DNA from 3 places in the Streptomyces sp. NPDC055966 genome. Region 3 is predicted to be linked to each of the others. Evidence: predicted binding sites of a transcription regulator. Region 3 holds the regulator's gene; each other region holds the start of a gene.
What was found. Region 3 encodes HrcA, which represses chaperone genes, less so after heat shock. Its sites were predicted from a motif close to TTNGCACTCNGNNNNNCNGAGTGCNAA; they were not measured.
Positions count from the first base shown of each region.

Region 1: groL (chaperonin GroEL) is a predicted target of HrcA. The motif match lies at 3,441-3,467, and genes of this name have one in related genera.
Region 2: groES (co-chaperone GroES) is a predicted target of HrcA. The motif match lies at 1,234-1,260, and genes of this name have one in related genera.

Region 1 covers NZ_JBHJYK010000003.1:508,378-513,512, reverse strand. The annotation lists gene ACFC8N_RS09275 (glucosyl-3-phosphoglycerate synthase) at 1-732, opposite strand, end outside; SAM riboswitch class I at 917-1,064, shown strand; gene thrC (threonine synthase) at 1,082-2,365, shown strand; gene ACFC8N_RS09265 (MoaD/ThiS family protein) at 2,362-2,637, shown strand; gene ACFC8N_RS09260 (cold-shock protein) at 3,069-3,272, shown strand; gene groL (chaperonin GroEL) at 3,594-5,135, shown strand, end outside.
Region 2 covers NZ_JBHJYK010000015.1:26,442-31,576, forward strand. The annotation lists gene ACFC8N_RS28975 (polysaccharide deacetylase family protein) at 1-250, shown strand, start outside; gene ACFC8N_RS28980 (polysaccharide deacetylase family protein) at 307-1,170, shown strand; gene groES (co-chaperone GroES) at 1,407-1,715, shown strand; gene groL (chaperonin GroEL) at 1,835-3,463, shown strand; gene ACFC8N_RS28995 (ester cyclase) at 3,540-4,247, opposite strand; gene ACFC8N_RS29000 (SDR family oxidoreductase) at 4,346-5,119, opposite strand.
Region 3 covers NZ_JBHJYK010000001.1:372,086-377,220, reverse strand. The annotation lists gene ACFC8N_RS01775 (DUF3097 domain-containing protein) at 1-72, opposite strand, end outside; gene ACFC8N_RS01770 (MBL fold metallo-hydrolase) at 107-829, opposite strand; gene hrcA (heat-inducible transcriptional repressor HrcA) at 1,003-2,019, shown strand; gene dnaJ (molecular chaperone DnaJ) at 2,020-3,156, shown strand; gene ACFC8N_RS01755 (nitronate monooxygenase) at 3,268-4,344, shown strand; gene ACFC8N_RS01750 (16S rRNA (uracil(1498)-N(3))-methyltransferase) at 4,341-5,078, shown strand; gene ACFC8N_RS01745 (VOC family protein) at 5,096-5,135, shown strand, end outside.

The sequences.
Region 1 (5,135 bases), on a different contig from region 3:
GTGCTTGCGGACCCCGACGTCCACCTGGGCGAGGGCGTCCAGGCCCACCAGGTGCAGCGCGTCCACCAGCATGCCCAGCTCCACGCCGTAGCCGACGGGGAAGGGGAGCTGTTCCAGCAGGCCGCGCCGGGCCGCGTACTCGCCGCCCAGCGGCTGCACGAAGCCGGCCAACTGCGGCCAGTGCATGTTGAGCAGCGGGCGGGCCATCAGCTCGGTGACCCGGCCGCCCTGCCCGGCGGCACCGGCGAGCGGGCGGTCGTACATGGCCTTCACCAGCGAGATCCCGGGGTCGGTGAGGAGCGGGCCGACGATGCCGGAGACGAAGTCGGCGGAGAACTCGCGCAGGTCCGCGTCGACGAAGCAGATGATGTCGCCGCGGGTCACGAGGAGCGAGCGCCACAGGACCTCGCCCTTGCCGGGAACGGCCGGGATGCGCGGCAGGATCGCGTCACGGTGGACGACCCGGGCGCCCGCGGCGGCGGCGACCTCGGAGGTGCGGTCGGTGGAGCCGGAGTCGACGACGACGAGCTCGTCGACGAGCGGGACCCGCTCCATCAGCTCGCGGCGGATGACCGCGACGATGTCGCCGACGGTCTCCTCCTCGTCGAGCGCGGGCAGCACGACGCTGATCGTCTGTCCCGTGCGCTGCTTGGCGGCCAGTATCCGCTGGAGCGGGCGATCGGTCACGGACCAGGAGCGGGTGGCCAGCCAGCGCTCTACTTCTTCCAGCACGCTCTGCGGCTCCTCACTGTTCGTGATCACAGGTGGTGACTGTGTGATCCATCTCGCGGTTCGGACGACTATCTCAACTGTCCTGGCCTTCGGTTACAGTCTTGAACAACGCCGGTGACCATCGCATGTCGGGGGGCGCGGGCGCGCACGACTCGTGCGTACAACTGCTCATACAACCGCATACCGCTCATCCAGAGGGGCAGAGGGACACGGCCCGATGAAGCCCCGGCAACCCTCCAGTCGGTTCTTGTCACGTTGACGTGGCGAGGCTCCCGGCTAGGGAAGGTGCCAAATCCGTCTCACGGCGAGATGCGTCGTGAGGAAGATGAGGAGAAAGGGCCTCGCCTCCATGGCTGTGCAGACAGTTGCAAGCACCTCCACCTCCCCCGTCGACCTCGGTCCGGCCGCGGCCCTGAGCTGTCGCGAGTGCGGTCACCGTGTCCCGCTCGGCCCGGTCTTCGCGTGCGAGGAGTGTTTCGGCCCGCTGGAGATCGCCTACGACTTCTCGGCCTACGACACCGAGGAACTGCGGGCCCGCATCGAGGCCGGCCCCGCGAACATCTGGCGGTACGCCCCCCTGCTGCCCGTCCCGGCCGACGTGGCGGACAAGCCGAACATCAACCCCGGCTGGACCAAGCTCGTCAAGGCCGACAACCTCGCGCGTGAACTGGGCGTCACCGGCGGCCTGTTCGTCAAGGACGACTCCGGCAACCCGACGCACTCCTTCAAGGACCGCGTCGTCGCCCAGGCCCTGGAGGCCGCCCGCGCCTTCGGCTTCACCACCCTGTCCTGCTCCTCCACGGGCAACCTGGCCGGTGCCGTCGGCGCCGCCGCCGCCCGCGCCGGCTTCCGCTCCTGCGTGTTCATCCCGCACGACCTGGAGCAGGGCAAGGTCGTCATGGCCGCGGTCTACGGCGGCGAGCTCGTCGGCATCGAGGGCAACTACGACGACGTGAACCGCTTCTGCTCCGAGCTGATCGGCGACCCGGCCGGCGAGGGCTGGGGCTTCGTCAACGTCAACCTGCGGCCGTACTACGCCGAGGGCTCCAAGACGCTGGCGTACGAGATCTGCGAGCAGCTCGGCTGGCGGCTGCCGGACCAGATCGTGATCCCGATCGCCTCCGGCTCCCAGCTGACGAAGATCGACAAGGGTCTCCAGGAGCTCATCAAGCTCGGGCTGGTCGAGGACAGGCCGTACAAGATCTTCGGTGCGCAGGCCGAGGGCTGCTCGCCGGTGTCGACGGCGTACAAGGCCGGGCACGACGTGGTCCGCCCCCAGAAGCCGAACACCATCGCCAAGTCCCTCGCCATCGGCAATCCGGCCGACGGGCCGTACGTGCTGGACATCGCCCGCCGCACCGGCGGCGCGGTGGAGGACGTGACGGACGAGGAAGTCGTCGACGCGATCAAGCTGCTGGCCCGCACCGAGGGCATCTTCGCCGAGACGGCGGGCGGTGTGACGGTCGGCGTCACCCGCAAGCTGGTCAAGGCCGGCGTCCTGGACCCGGCGAAGACCACGGTCGTCCTCAACACCGGCGACGGCCTGAAGACCCTCGACGCGGTGGCCGGCACGGGTCTCACCGCCACCATCCGTCCGACCCTGGACTCCTTCCGAGAGGCTGGCCTCGCATGAGCGTGACCGTTCGCATCCCCACCATCCTGCGCACCTACACCGGCGGTCGGGCCGAGGTCGCCGCCGAGGGCGCGACCCTCGCCCAGGTGATCGAGGACCTGGAGAAGAACCACACCGGTATCGCCGCCCGCGTCCTGGACGACCAGGGCAAGCTGCGCCGGTTCGTGAACGTGTACGTCAACGACGACGACGTGCGCTTCGAGCAGGGCTTGGAGACCGCGACCCCCGACGGCGCGGGCGTCTCCATCATTCCGGCGGTCGCCGGCGGCTGATCATTACCGTCGGTAATCTCGGTTACCGATTGTTCATCGAATGGCCTCCCCCGTGAGAGAAACGGAGGGGGCCATTCAGTGTGATTGAGCGCGGTACAGTTGGGGAACGCGTTCCGGACCTGAAGGTCGCGGTTCGGGATTTCGCACCGCGAGCCCGATAAGAAGTAGCCAAACTATGCGGGCTTTCTGCGGCTTTTGTTCCACTTTGTACGGCCCGACTTGCCCTGAATTCGGCCGTATTTTAGGCAGATTCCGGACCGTCGTCGTCCAGATTTCTCGTCCGATTGACCTGTTGCAGACGGCAGTTGGACAGATACATTCAGCCGCGGTCGACGCGTTCCGGCGCACGCCCCCGACCGATGGGGGGTGAGGTCTGACCCGGGTCCGCGAAGTGTGGATCTGTGCAAGGGCCAGTAATAGGGGAGTTAGGCATGGCTCAGGGCACCGTCAAGTGGTTCAACGCGGAGAAGGGGTACGGCTTCATCGCGGTCGACGGTGGTGCGGACGTCTTCGTCCATTACAGCGCCATTCAGATGGACGGCTACCGCACCCTGGAAGAGGGGCAGCGGGTGGAGTTCGAGATCTCGCAGGGCCAGAAGGGCCCGCAGGCCGACATGGTTCGCCTCAGCGCCTGAACGTTTCTTGTCCGAAGGGCCTGCACCTCGCGAGGGGTGCGGGCCCTTCGCCGTGCCCGGCTGCCCCGTACCGCCGCGCCCGGATCCTCTGTTCGCGGGCGGCTGAGCGCGCGCCCCGACCCCCCGAAGGCGCTTGCACTCGACAGGGGCGAGTGCTAATCATTGGCGTTAGCACTCTGAAGGTGAGAGTGACAAAGAAGGACCGGGTCGGTGAGGCCCGCAGGCCACGTGGGGCAAGGAACCACAGGCCGGCGAGCCGTCCGTCGCGGGCGCGGGCGCGGTCCGAAGGAATCACCCCCAGTCCTGGAGGGACCACTTCACATGGCCAAGATCATCGCGTTCGACGAGGAGGCGCGGCGCGGCCTCGAGCGCGGCATGAACCAGCTCGCGGACGCCGTCAAGGTGACGCTCGGCCCCAAGGGCCGCAACGTCGTCCTCGAGAAGAAGTGGGGCGCCCCCACGATCACCAACGATGGTGTCTCCATCGCCAAGGAGATCGAGCTCGAGGACCCGTACGAGAAGATCGGCGCCGAGCTGGTCAAGGAAGTCGCCAAGAAGACGGACGACGTCGCCGGTGACGGTACGACCACCGCGACCGTGCTCGCCCAGGCCCTGGTCAAGGAAGGCCTGCGCAACGTCGCCGCCGGTGCCAACCCGATGGCCCTGAAGCGCGGTATCGAGAAGGCCGTCGAGGCCGTCTCCGCCGCCCTGCTGGAGCAGGCGAAGGACGTCGAGACCAAGGAGCAGATCGCCTCCACCGCGTCCATCTCCGCCGCCGACACCCAGATCGGCGAGCTCATCGCCGAGGCCATGGACAAGGTCGGCAAGGAAGGCGTCATCACCGTCGAGGAGAGCAACACCTTCGGTCTGGAGCTTGAGCTCACCGAGGGCATGCGCTTCGACAAGGGCTACATCTCGGCCTACTTCGCGACCGACATGGAGCGCATGGAGGCGGCGCTGGAGGACCCGTACATCCTCATCGCCAACTCCAAGATCTCCTCGGTCAAGGACCTGCTCCCGCTCCTGGAGAAGGTCATGCAGTCGGGCAAGCCGCTGCTGATCATCGCCGAGGACGTCGAGGGCGAGGCCCTGTCGACCCTGGTCGTCAACAAGATCCGCGGCACCTTCAAGTCCGTCGCCGTCAAGGCCCCGGGCTTCGGCGACCGCCGCAAGGCCATGCTCGGCGACATCGCCATTCTCACGGGCGGCGAGGTCATCTCCGAGGAGGTCGGCCTCAAGCTGGAGAACGCGACCCTGGACCTCCTGGGCCGCGCCCGCAAGGTCGTCATCACCAAGGACGAGACCACCATCGTGGACGGCGCCGGCTCCTCGGAGCAGGTGGGCGGCCGCGTGAACCAGATCCGCGCCGAGATCGAGAACAGCGACTCGGACTACGACCGCGAGAAGCTCCAGGAGCGCCTGGCCAAGCTCGCGGGCGGCGTCGCGGTCATCAAGGCCGGTGCCGCCACCGAGGTGGAGCTCAAGGAGCGCAAGCACCGCATCGAGGACGCCGTGCGCAACGCCAAGGCGGCCGTCGAGGAGGGCATCGTCGCCGGTGGTGGCGTGGCCCTGCTGCAGGCCTCCTCGGTCTTCGAGAAGCTGGACCTGGAGGGTGACGAGGCGACCGGCGCCAACGCCGTGAAGCTCGCGCTGGAGGCCCCGCTGAAGCAGATCGCCGCCAACGGTGGCCTTGAGGGCGGCGTCGTCGTGGAGAAGGTGCGCAACCTGGCCGTCGGCCACGGTCTGAACGCCGCCACGGGCGAATACGTCGACATGATCGCCGAGGGCATCATCGACCCGGCGAAGGTGACGCGTTCCGCGCTGCAGAACGCGGCCTCCATCGCCGCGCTGTTCCTCACCACC
Region 2 (5,135 bases), on a different contig from region 3:
CAACCAGGACAGCCTGCGCGCCGCCAAGGCCTGCGGCATCAGGTACGCGCCGATCTGGAACGAGGAGGTGTACGTCGACCACTGGGAGTACCGCGAGGACGACCAGAAGCTGCGCCGCGGCGACATCGTCCTCACCCACTTCCGCGGCCGCTCCGAGTGGAACGGCACGATGGTCGACGACATGCGCCGCTTCCTGAACAAGGTCACCCGCGAGGGCTACGCCGTGGCCCGCCTGGAGGACTACCTGTGACGCGCGGGAGGAGCCCCTGGGCCCCGCCCCACCGGCGAACTCCCGTGCCCGGCCCCGTGTCCGGCCCTGTGCCCGGCGGTGCCCCCGCCCGCCGCGCGCGCCGGGCGCTGAGCGCCGCGCTCCTCCTCCCCGCGCTCCTCCTCGCGGGCTGCGCGCAGTCCGTCGACCCCATCGAACGCCTCGGCCGCAAGGCCGCCGAAGAGGTCCGGCCGCACGCCCCGCACGGCCCCGCCACGGACCGGCGCTACCGCCACTGGGGCCTCACCGAGCCCCTCGCCCGCCCGCCCCGGCCGGACGCCCACACCCTCGCCCTGAGCCCGCACAGCGCCGGCCGCTCCCTGCCCCGGGTCATGGACCACGTCCCCACCAGTGACCCGGTCGTCTTCCTCACCTACGACGACGGCGCCGACAAGGACCCCCGCTTCGTCGACATGGTCCGCGAACTGCGGCTGCCGGTCAGCATGTTCCTCACCGACAGCGTGGCCGGCCCCCGGTACGACCACTTCGCCCGGCTGCGCGCGCTGGGCGCAGGCATCCAGAACCACACCCTCGACCACCGCGTCCTGGCCGGACTGCCGTACGCGAGCCAGCGCGCCGAGATCTGCGGCCAGCAGGACCGCCTCCAGTCCCGGCTCGGCCTGCGCCCCCGCCTCTTCCGCCCGCCCTACGGCTCCTACGACACGACCACCCTGCGCGCCGCCACCGACTGCGGCATCTCCGCGTTCGTCCTGTGGCGCGCCGCCATGACCCCGGCCGACCTGGCCTACAGCCGGGGCGAGCACCGCCTTCGCCCCGGTGACATCGTCCTGGTCGGGCCGGACGAGACGACGGGCCGGACCCTGCGGGACCGCACGATCAGGGTGCTGCGCAGGGCCCAGCAGCGGGGGCTGACGGTGGGGCGGCTGGAGGACTACCTGTAGCCGCTCCCGGAAGCGGTCGCGGGGGCCGTCCGGGACCTTCGTCCGGCCGACGCGCCGCACGGATTAGCAGTCCGCTTGACCGAGTGCTAATCGCGGTCATAGTCTCGGCTCTGGCACTCGACGCGTGAGAGTGCCAAACACGCGACGGGCAGGTCCGGCACCCGCGACGACGGATCCACCTGGTCGCCACCTCAGACAGTTAACCCCGTGAGATCTCCGAAGGGGGAGGTCGGATCGTGACGACCACCAGCTCCAAGGTTGCCATCAAGCCGCTTGAGGACCGCATCGTGGTCCAGCCGCTCGACGCCGAGCAGACCACCGCCTCTGGCCTGGTCATCCCGGACACCGCGAAGGAGAAGCCCCAGGAGGGCGCCGTCCTCGCCGTGGGTCCGGGCCGCTTCGAGAACGGCGAGCGTCTTCCGCTCGACGTCAAGGTCGGCGACGTCGTCCTGTACAGCAAGTACGGCGGCACCGAGGTGAAGTACAACGGCGAGGAGTTCCTCGTCCTCTCGGCTCGCGACGTGCTCGCGATCATCGAGAAGTAATCACTTCGAGCATTCCTTTGCTCCTGAGCTGCGCCCCTGGCCCCCGCGACCGATAAGAAGCCGGGCGCCCGGGGCGCAGCTTTTTTCACCCACAGATTTCCGAGAGGGCTTCCGCTGTCATGGCGAAGATTCTGAAGTTCGACGAGGACGCCCGTCGCGCCCTTGAGCGCGGCGTCAACAAGCTGGCCGACACGGTGAAGGTGACGATCGGCCCCAAGGGCCGCAACGTCGTCATCGACAAGAAGTTCGGCGCCCCCACCATCACCAACGACGGTGTCACGATCGCCCGCGAGGTCGAGATCGAGGACCCGTACGAGAACCTCGGCGCGCAGCTGGTGAAGGAGGTGGCGACCAAGACCAACGACATCGCGGGTGACGGCACCACCACCGCCACCGTGCTCGCCCAGGCGCTGGTGCGCGAGGGCCTGAAGAACGTCGCCGCCGGCGCCTCCCCGGCCTCCCTGAAGAAGGGCATCGACGCCGCCGTCAAGGCCGTCTCCGACGAGCTGCTGGCCACGGCCCGCCCGATCGACGAGAAGTCCGACATCGCGGCCGTCGCCGCGCTGTCCGCCCAGGACCAGCAGGTCGGCGAGCTGATCGCCGAGGCGATGGACAAGGTCGGCAAGGACGGTGTCATCACCGTCGAGGAGTCCAACACCTTCGGTCTGGAGCTGGACTTCACCGAGGGCATGGCCTTCGACAAGGGCTACCTGTCGCCGTACTTCGTGACGGACCAGGAGCGCATGGAGGCCGTCCTGGAGGACCCCTACATCCTCATCAACCAGGGCAAGATCTCCTCCATCCAGGACATGCTGCCGCTGCTGGAGAAGGTCATCCAGGCCGGAGCCTCCAAGCCGCTGCTGATCATCGCCGAGGACGTCGAGGGCGAGGCCCTGTCGACCCTGGTCGTCAACAAGATCCGCGGCACCTTCAACGCGGTCGCGGTCAAGGCCCCCGGCTTCGGCGACCGCCGCAAGGCGATGCTCCAGGACATGGCCGTCCTCACGGGCGCCACCGTCATCTCCGAGGAGGTCGGCCTCAAGCTCGACCAGGCCGGCCTGGACGTGCTGGGCTCCGCCCGCCGCGTGACGGTCACCAAGGACGACACCACCATCGTCGACGGCTCCGGCAAGACCGAGGACGTCCACGGCCGCGTCGCCCAGATCAAGGCCGAGATCGAGAACACCGACTCCGACTGGGACCGCGAGAAGCTCCAGGAGCGCCTCGCGAAGCTGGCCGGCGGCGTGTGCGTGATCAAGGTCGGCGCCGCCACCGAGGTGGAGCTGAAGGAGAAGAAGCACCGTCTGGAGGACGCCATCTCCGCGACCCGCGCCGCGGTCGAGGAGGGCATCGTCTCCGGTGGTGGCTCCGCCCTGGTCCACGCCTCCAAGGTCCTGGAGGGCAACCTCGACAAGACCGGCGACGAGGCCACCGGTGTCGCGGTCGTCCGCAACGCCGTGGTCGAGCCGCTGCGCTGGATCGGCGAGAACGCCGGCCAGGAGGGCTACGTCATCGTCTCCAAGGTCAAGGACCTGGAGAAGGGGCAGGGCTACAACGCCGCCACCGGCGAGTACGGCGACCTGGTCAAGGCCGGCGTCATCGACCCGGTGAAGGTCACCCGCTCCGCCCTGGAGAACGCCGCCTCCATCGCCTCCCTGCTGCTCACGACCGAGACCCTGGTCGTCGAGAAGAAGGAAGAGGAGCCGGAGGCCGCGGGCCACGGTCACAGCCACGGCCACGCCCACTGAGGCAAGCACCCGTCAGCGAAGGCCCGGCACCCCGGAAGGGGAGCCGGGCCTTCGCCCTGTCCGCCCCCGCGCGGGGCTACTGCTCCAACTCGTCCAGCGCGCCCAGCTGCTGCATCAGCCCCAGTGTGTCGTGCTGCCACCAGGTCTCGGCGATCTTGCCGTCGGCGCCGAACCGGAACACCGTCGTCCCGCTCATGACGACCTGCCGCCCGGTCGGCGCGATCCCCAGGAACTCGCCCTTGTGCGTGGCGTTCCCGGTCCAGCGCGCGCAGGCCCGCTCGTCCTGCACGAGCAGGTCCTCGATCGTGAACGTGAGGTCGAAGCCCGTGCGCCACATCCGGACCTCGGCGCGGAAGTTGTCCAGCCCCAGGGTGTCCTGCGGGTTGATCGGGTCGTGGCTGTGGATGTCCTCGTCCAACAGGTCGTTGAGCGGCGGCAGTTCACCCGGAGCCGTCAGCGCCGCGAAGAACCGCCGCACGGTCTCCTCGGCCGGCCGGTCGTCCCGCACGACGTCCAGGTCCGTGAACGTCGGCATCCCGTCGCACAGGGCGAGGATCCCCTGGAAGACCCGGTCGGTCTCCGGGAGGTTCGAGTTCCGCATCGCCTCCTCGTACGACGGGAACTCCACGAACTCCACGACGTGCGACGCGTCCGAGCGGTCCTTGCCGACCAGCGCGTGCGTCGCCGTCCGCCGTCCCTTGGTCTGCGCGACCCAGTCGTCCATGAGCCGGTTCATCTCGTCCAGCCGGCTCGTCCTGCACTCGATGAGTTGTACGAAGGTCATGACGCCGCCTCCCGGCCCCCCTGGCCCGGTTTCCGTCACGCCCATTTTCGCCCCGTTCTCACACCGGGGCGACGGCGTCGTCCGTGCTCGCCCGGGGGCTACTGCGGTCCGTACTTGCGCCCCGTCTTCGAGGTGATCCCGCCCAGCAGCGCCCGGGGCGTGACCTTCACCAGGCCCATCAGCGCCTTGTACCTCGGGTCGGGGATCGACAGCGACCTGCCGCGCGCCAGATCGGCCAGGGCCGCCGCGACCAGCTTGTCGGCGTCCAGCCACATCCAGCCCGGGATGTTGTCCGTGCCCATCCCGGCCCGCTCGTGGAACTCGGTGCGCACGAAGCCGGGGCACAGGGCCATCAGCCGCACCCCGCTGCCGGCCAGGTCCCTGGCCGCCCCCTGGGTGAACTGCACGACCCAGGCCTTGGAGGCGCCGTAGGTGCCGCGCGGCACGAAGGCGGCCACGGAGGCGACGTTGACGATGCCGCCCCGGTGCCGCTCGCGCATCGCCTCGGCCGCCGCCGACGTCAGCCGGAGCACCGCCTCGCAGTGCACCTTGAGCATCTTCAGCTCGTCGGCCATGGACACGTCGAGGTAGCGTCCCTTGTTGCCGAAGCCGGCGTTGTTGACCAGCAGGTCGACCGGGTGCTTCCGGTCGCCCAGCCGGTCCGCCACCGACTCGATGCCCTTGTCCTCGGACAGGTCGGCGCTCAGCACCTCGACCTCGATGCCGTGCCGGTCGTGCAACTCGGTGGCCTGCTCGCGCAGCCGCTTGGCGTCCCGCGCCACCAGGACGAGGTCATGCCCTTCCGCCGCCAGCCGCCGCGCGAACGCGGCGCCGATCCCCGCGGTCGATCCCGTAATCAGAGCCGTTGTCATGGCCCAAGGGTAGTGA
Region 3 (5,135 bases):
CTCCGCCGCCACCTCCGGCACGGGCGCGGACTTCTTCCACGGCGGGGTCAGATCGGCGGAGTACTGGCGCATTCGAGTGACGATAGGAGAAGTCGCGGACCAGCGCCTACGACACGCCGAAACGGGCCGCCAGTCGATCGCGCTGCCGTCGTACGAACGCCGCGTCCACCACCGCTCCGTGACCCGGCACGTACAGAGCGTCCGCACCGCCCAGCGCCAGCAGCCGGTCGAGCGCGGCGGGCCAGTGGGACGGGACCGCGTCCGGGCCCGCCTGGGGTTCGCCGGACTCCTCGACCAGGTCGCCGCAGAAGACCACCTCACGGTCGCCGGGGACCAGGACCGCCAGGTCGTTCGCGGTGTGGCCGGGGCCCACGTTGGCCAGCAGGACCTGGCGGCCGGCGCCCAGGTCCAGGGTCCACTCGCCCGACACCTGGTGGGCGGGCGGGACCAGCGCGTCCGTCGCCTCGTCGGCGTCGGCGACCGGCAGGCCGTTCCTGATCGCGTCCAGGCGCAGTTCCTCCCGCTCGTGGGCGAACACCGCGTCCACCCCCACCGCCGCGTACACCCGCGCCCCGGCGAACGCCGGGACCCCGAAGACATGGTCGAAATGGGGGTGGGTGAGCGCGAGATGGGTCACACGGCGGCCGGCCAGTTCCTCGGCCTGCCCCCGCAGCCGCGCGCCTTCGGTCAGACTCGACCCGGCGTCCACCAAGAGCGCCGCACCCTCGCCGAGGACCAGCCCCACCGTGCAGTCCCAGCCCGGCAGCCGGCACCGCCCGACCCCGGCGGCCAGCCGTTCCCACCCCAGCTCTTCCCAAGTCACGGTCATACCGCGACGCTAGCCGTACGACGCGTGGCGAGCGCACCGACCTTGCCCCGGGTGTACCGGACAGCCGTACACTGGGGCCGGGAAAGGGCTGGCACTCGTATGGGAAGAGTGCCAGGAGGCCGACCCCGACGGACGAGCGGGGCGAGGGGACGACGTGCTGGAGGTGCGCGCGCATGCTGAGTGAACGCAGGCTCCAGGTGCTGCGCGCGATCGTCCAGGACTACGTCGGGACCGAGGAGCCGGTCGGCTCCAAGGCGCTGACCGAGCGGCACAACCTCGGGGTCTCCCCGGCGACCGTCCGCAACGACATGGCGGCCCTGGAGGACGAGGGCTTCATCGCGCAGCCGCACACCAGCGCCGGGCGGATTCCGACCGACAAGGGCTACCGGCTGTTCGTCGACAAGCTCGCCGGTGTCAAGCCGATGACGGCTCCGGAACGGCGGGCCATCCAGAACTTCCTGGAGGGCGCCGTCGATCTCGACGACGTCGTGGCCCGTACCGTACGGCTGCTCGCGCAGCTCACGCGGCAGGTCGCCGTCGTGCAGTACCCGTCCCTGACCCGGTCCACCGTCCGCCACGTCGAGCTGCTCTCGCTCGCGCCCGCGCGCGTGATGCTCGTGCTGATCACGGACACCGGCCGGGTCGAGCAGCGGATGGTCGACTGCCCGGCGCCGTTCGGCGAGGCCTCGCTGGCGGATCTGCGGGCGCGGCTCAACAGCCGGGTCGCGGGGCGCCGGTTCACGGACGTGCCGACGCTGGTCGAGGATCTTCCGGACGCCTTCGATCCGGAGGACCGCGGTACGGTCTCCACGGTGCTCTCCACTCTTCTGGAGACACTCGTGGAGGAGAACGAGGAGCGGCTGATGATCGGCGGCACCGCCAATCTCACCCGCTTCGGACATGACTTTCCCCTCACGATCCGGCCCGTCCTGGAGGCCCTTGAGGAGCAGGTCGTGCTCCTCAAACTCCTTGGCGAGGCGAAGGATCCGGGCGTGACCGTGCGTATCGGTCACGAGAACGCACACGAGGGACTCAACTCCACGTCCGTCGTGTCGGTGGGCTACGGTTCGGGCGGCGAGGCGGTTGCCAAGCTCGGCGTGGTCGGACCGACCCGCATGGACTACCCGGGAACGATGGGAGCGGTACGCGCAGTGGCACGGTACGTCGGACAGATCCTGGCGGAGTCGTAAGTGGCCACGGACTACTACGCCGTTCTCGGCGTGCGCCGCGACGCGTCGCAGGATGAGATCAAGAAGGCGTTCCGTCGGCTCGCGCGCGAGCTGCACCCGGACGTCAACCCCGATCCGAAGACCCAGGAGCGGTTCAAGGAGATCAACGCCGCTTACGAGGTGCTGTCGGACCCGCAGAAGAAGCAGGTCTACGACCTCGGCGGCGACCCGCTCTCGCAGAGCGGCGGCGCGGGCGCGGGCGGCTTCGGCGCCGGTGGCTTCGGCAACTTCTCCGACATCATGGACGCGTTCTTCGGCACGGCGTCGCAGCGCGGGCCGCGCTCGCGCACCCGGCGCGGCCAGGACGCGATGATCCGCATCGAGGTCGAGCTGGACGAGGCGGCCTTCGGGACCACCAAGGACATCCAGGTCGACACGGCGGTCGTCTGCAACACCTGCAACGGCGAGGGCGCGGCGCCCGGTACGACCGCCCAGACGTGTGACATGTGCCGCGGCCGCGGCGAGGTCTCGCAGGTCACCCGGTCCTTCCTGGGTCAGGTCATGACCTCGCGCCCCTGCCCCCAGTGCCAGGGCTTCGGGACCGTCGTGCCGACCCCGTGCCCGGAGTGCGCGGGCGACGGCCGGGTCCGCTCCCGGCGCACGCTGACCGTCAAGATCCCGGCCGGTGTCGACAACGGCACCCGGATCCAGCTCGCCGGCGAGGGCGAGGTCGGCCCCGGCGGCGGTCCGGCCGGCGACCTGTACGTCGAGATCCACGAGCTGCCCCACTCGACCTTCCAGCGGCGCGGCGACGACCTGCACTGCACGGTCACGATCCCGATGACCGCGGCCGCGCTCGGCACCAAGGTGCCGCTGGAGACCCTGGACGGCATGGAGGAGGTCGACATCCGGCCGGGCACCCAGTCCGGCCAGTCGATCCCGCTGCATGGCCGCGGTGTCACGCATCTGCGCGGCGGCGGCCGGGGTGACCTGATCGTGCATGTCGAGGTCATGACCCCGACCAAGCTGGACCCCGAGCAGGAGCGACTGCTGCGCGAGCTGGCCAAGCTGCGCGGCGAGGAGCGTCCGCAGGGACAGTTCCAGCCGGGTCAGCAGGGGCTGTTCTCGCGGCTGAAGGACGCGTTCAACGGGCGCTGAGCCCCGGGGGACCAGGGGCGTACGGGGTGCTCGGACGACCCGTATGCCCCTGTCCTATGCCGTGGGAAGCCCGGATTCGGACTTGTTCGGAGGACGTGACAACATGCGGTCATGTCCTCCGCGCTGACCGATCTCCTCCCCCACCCGATCGTGCAGGCCCCCATGGCGGGCGGCGTCTCCGTCCCGCAGCTCGTCGCCGCCGTCTCCGAGGCCGGCGGCCTCGGGTTCCTCGCCGCCGGTTACAAGACCGCCGACGGGATGTACCAGGAGATCAAACAGCTGCGGGGGCTGACGAGCCGCCCCTTCGGCGTGAACGTGTTCCTGCCGCAGCCCGAGCTGTCCGAATCGGGCGCCGTGGAGGTCTACGCGCATCAGCTGGCCGGCGAGGCCGCCTGGTACGAGACCGAGCTGGGCGACCCCGACAGCGGCCGGGACGACGGCTACGACGCCAAGCTCGCCGTACTCCTCGACAACCCGGTGCCGGTGGTCTCGTTCCACTTCGGCGTGCCGGGCCGGGACGTGCTCGACCGGCTGCGCCGGGCCGGCACCCTCACCCTGGTCACCGCCACCACCGCCGAGGAGGCACGCGCGGTCGAGCGGGCCGGGGCGGACGCGGTGATCGCACAGGGCGTGGAGGCGGGCGGCCACCAGGGCACGCACCGGGACCTGCCCGAGAACGACGGCTCCGCCATCGGTCTGCTGTCGCTGGTCGCGCAGATCCGGGAGGCCGTGAGCCTGCCGGTCGTCGCCGCCGGCGGCATCATGCGCGGCGGTCAGATCGCCGCCGTCCTCGCGGCCGGCGCCAGCGCGGCCCAGCTCGGCACCGCGTTCCTCGCCACCCCCGAGTCCGGCGCCCACACCCTGCACAAGCGGGCGCTGACCGACCCCCTGTACGCGCGCACCGAGCTGACCCGCGCGTTCTCGGGCCGCCCGGCGCGCGTACTGGTCAACCGCTTCGTGCGCGAGCACGGCCCCTACGCCCCCGCCGCCTACCCCGAGGTCAACCACCTGACCTCGCCACTGCGCAAGGCCGCCGCCCGGGCCGGGGACGCGCAGAGCATGTCGTTGTTCGCGGGCCAGGGCCACCGGCTGGCCCGGGAACTGCCCGCCGGAGAGCTGGTGGAGGTGCTGGCGGCCGAACTCGCCGCCGCCCGGACAGCGTTGTCGGCCGGAGGTGACGCGCGATGACCGCACCCGTCTTCGTCGTGGACCGACTCGACCTCACCGGACCGGAGTTCGTGCTCGACGGACCCGAGGGACGGCACGCCGTGTCCGTGAAGCGGCTGCGGCCCGGCGAGGACGTGGTCCTCACCGACGGGCGCGGCCGCTGGGCCGAGGGCGTCGTCAAGGCGGCCGAGGGCAAGGACCGGCTCGTGGTGGACGTGGCGTCGGTCCACGAGGAGCCGCCGGCCGTCCCCCGCATCACCGTCGTCCAGGCCCTGCCGAAGGGCGACCGGGGCGAGGTCGCCGTGGAGACGATGACCGAGGTCGGCGTCGACGCGATCGTGCCCTGGCAGGCGTCGCGCTGCATCACCCAGTGGAAGGGCGAGCGCGGCCTGAAGGCGCTCGGCAAGTGGCGGGCGACCGCGCGCGAGGCCGGCAAGCAGTCGCGCCGGGTCCGCTTCCCGGAGGTCGCGGACGCGGCGACCACCAAGCAGGTGTGCGCACTGCTGGCCACCGCCGACTTCGCCGCCGTCCTCCACGAGAGCGGCGAGGGACGTCTCGCCACCGCCGAACTCCCCGCCGAGGGCGACATCGTGCTGGTCGTCGGCCCCGAAGGAGGCGTCTCCCCCGAGGAGTTGGCACTCTTCGCGCAGGCCGGTGCGCGGCCGTACGTCCTCGGGCCCACCGTGCTGCGCACATCCACCGCCGGCACCGCCGCCGCGGCCCTGCTGCTGGGCTGCACCGGCCGCTGGTCCTGACACACCTGGGGGACACCGTGGAACTCGCCCAAGTCCGGCTCCTGGTCACCGACTTCG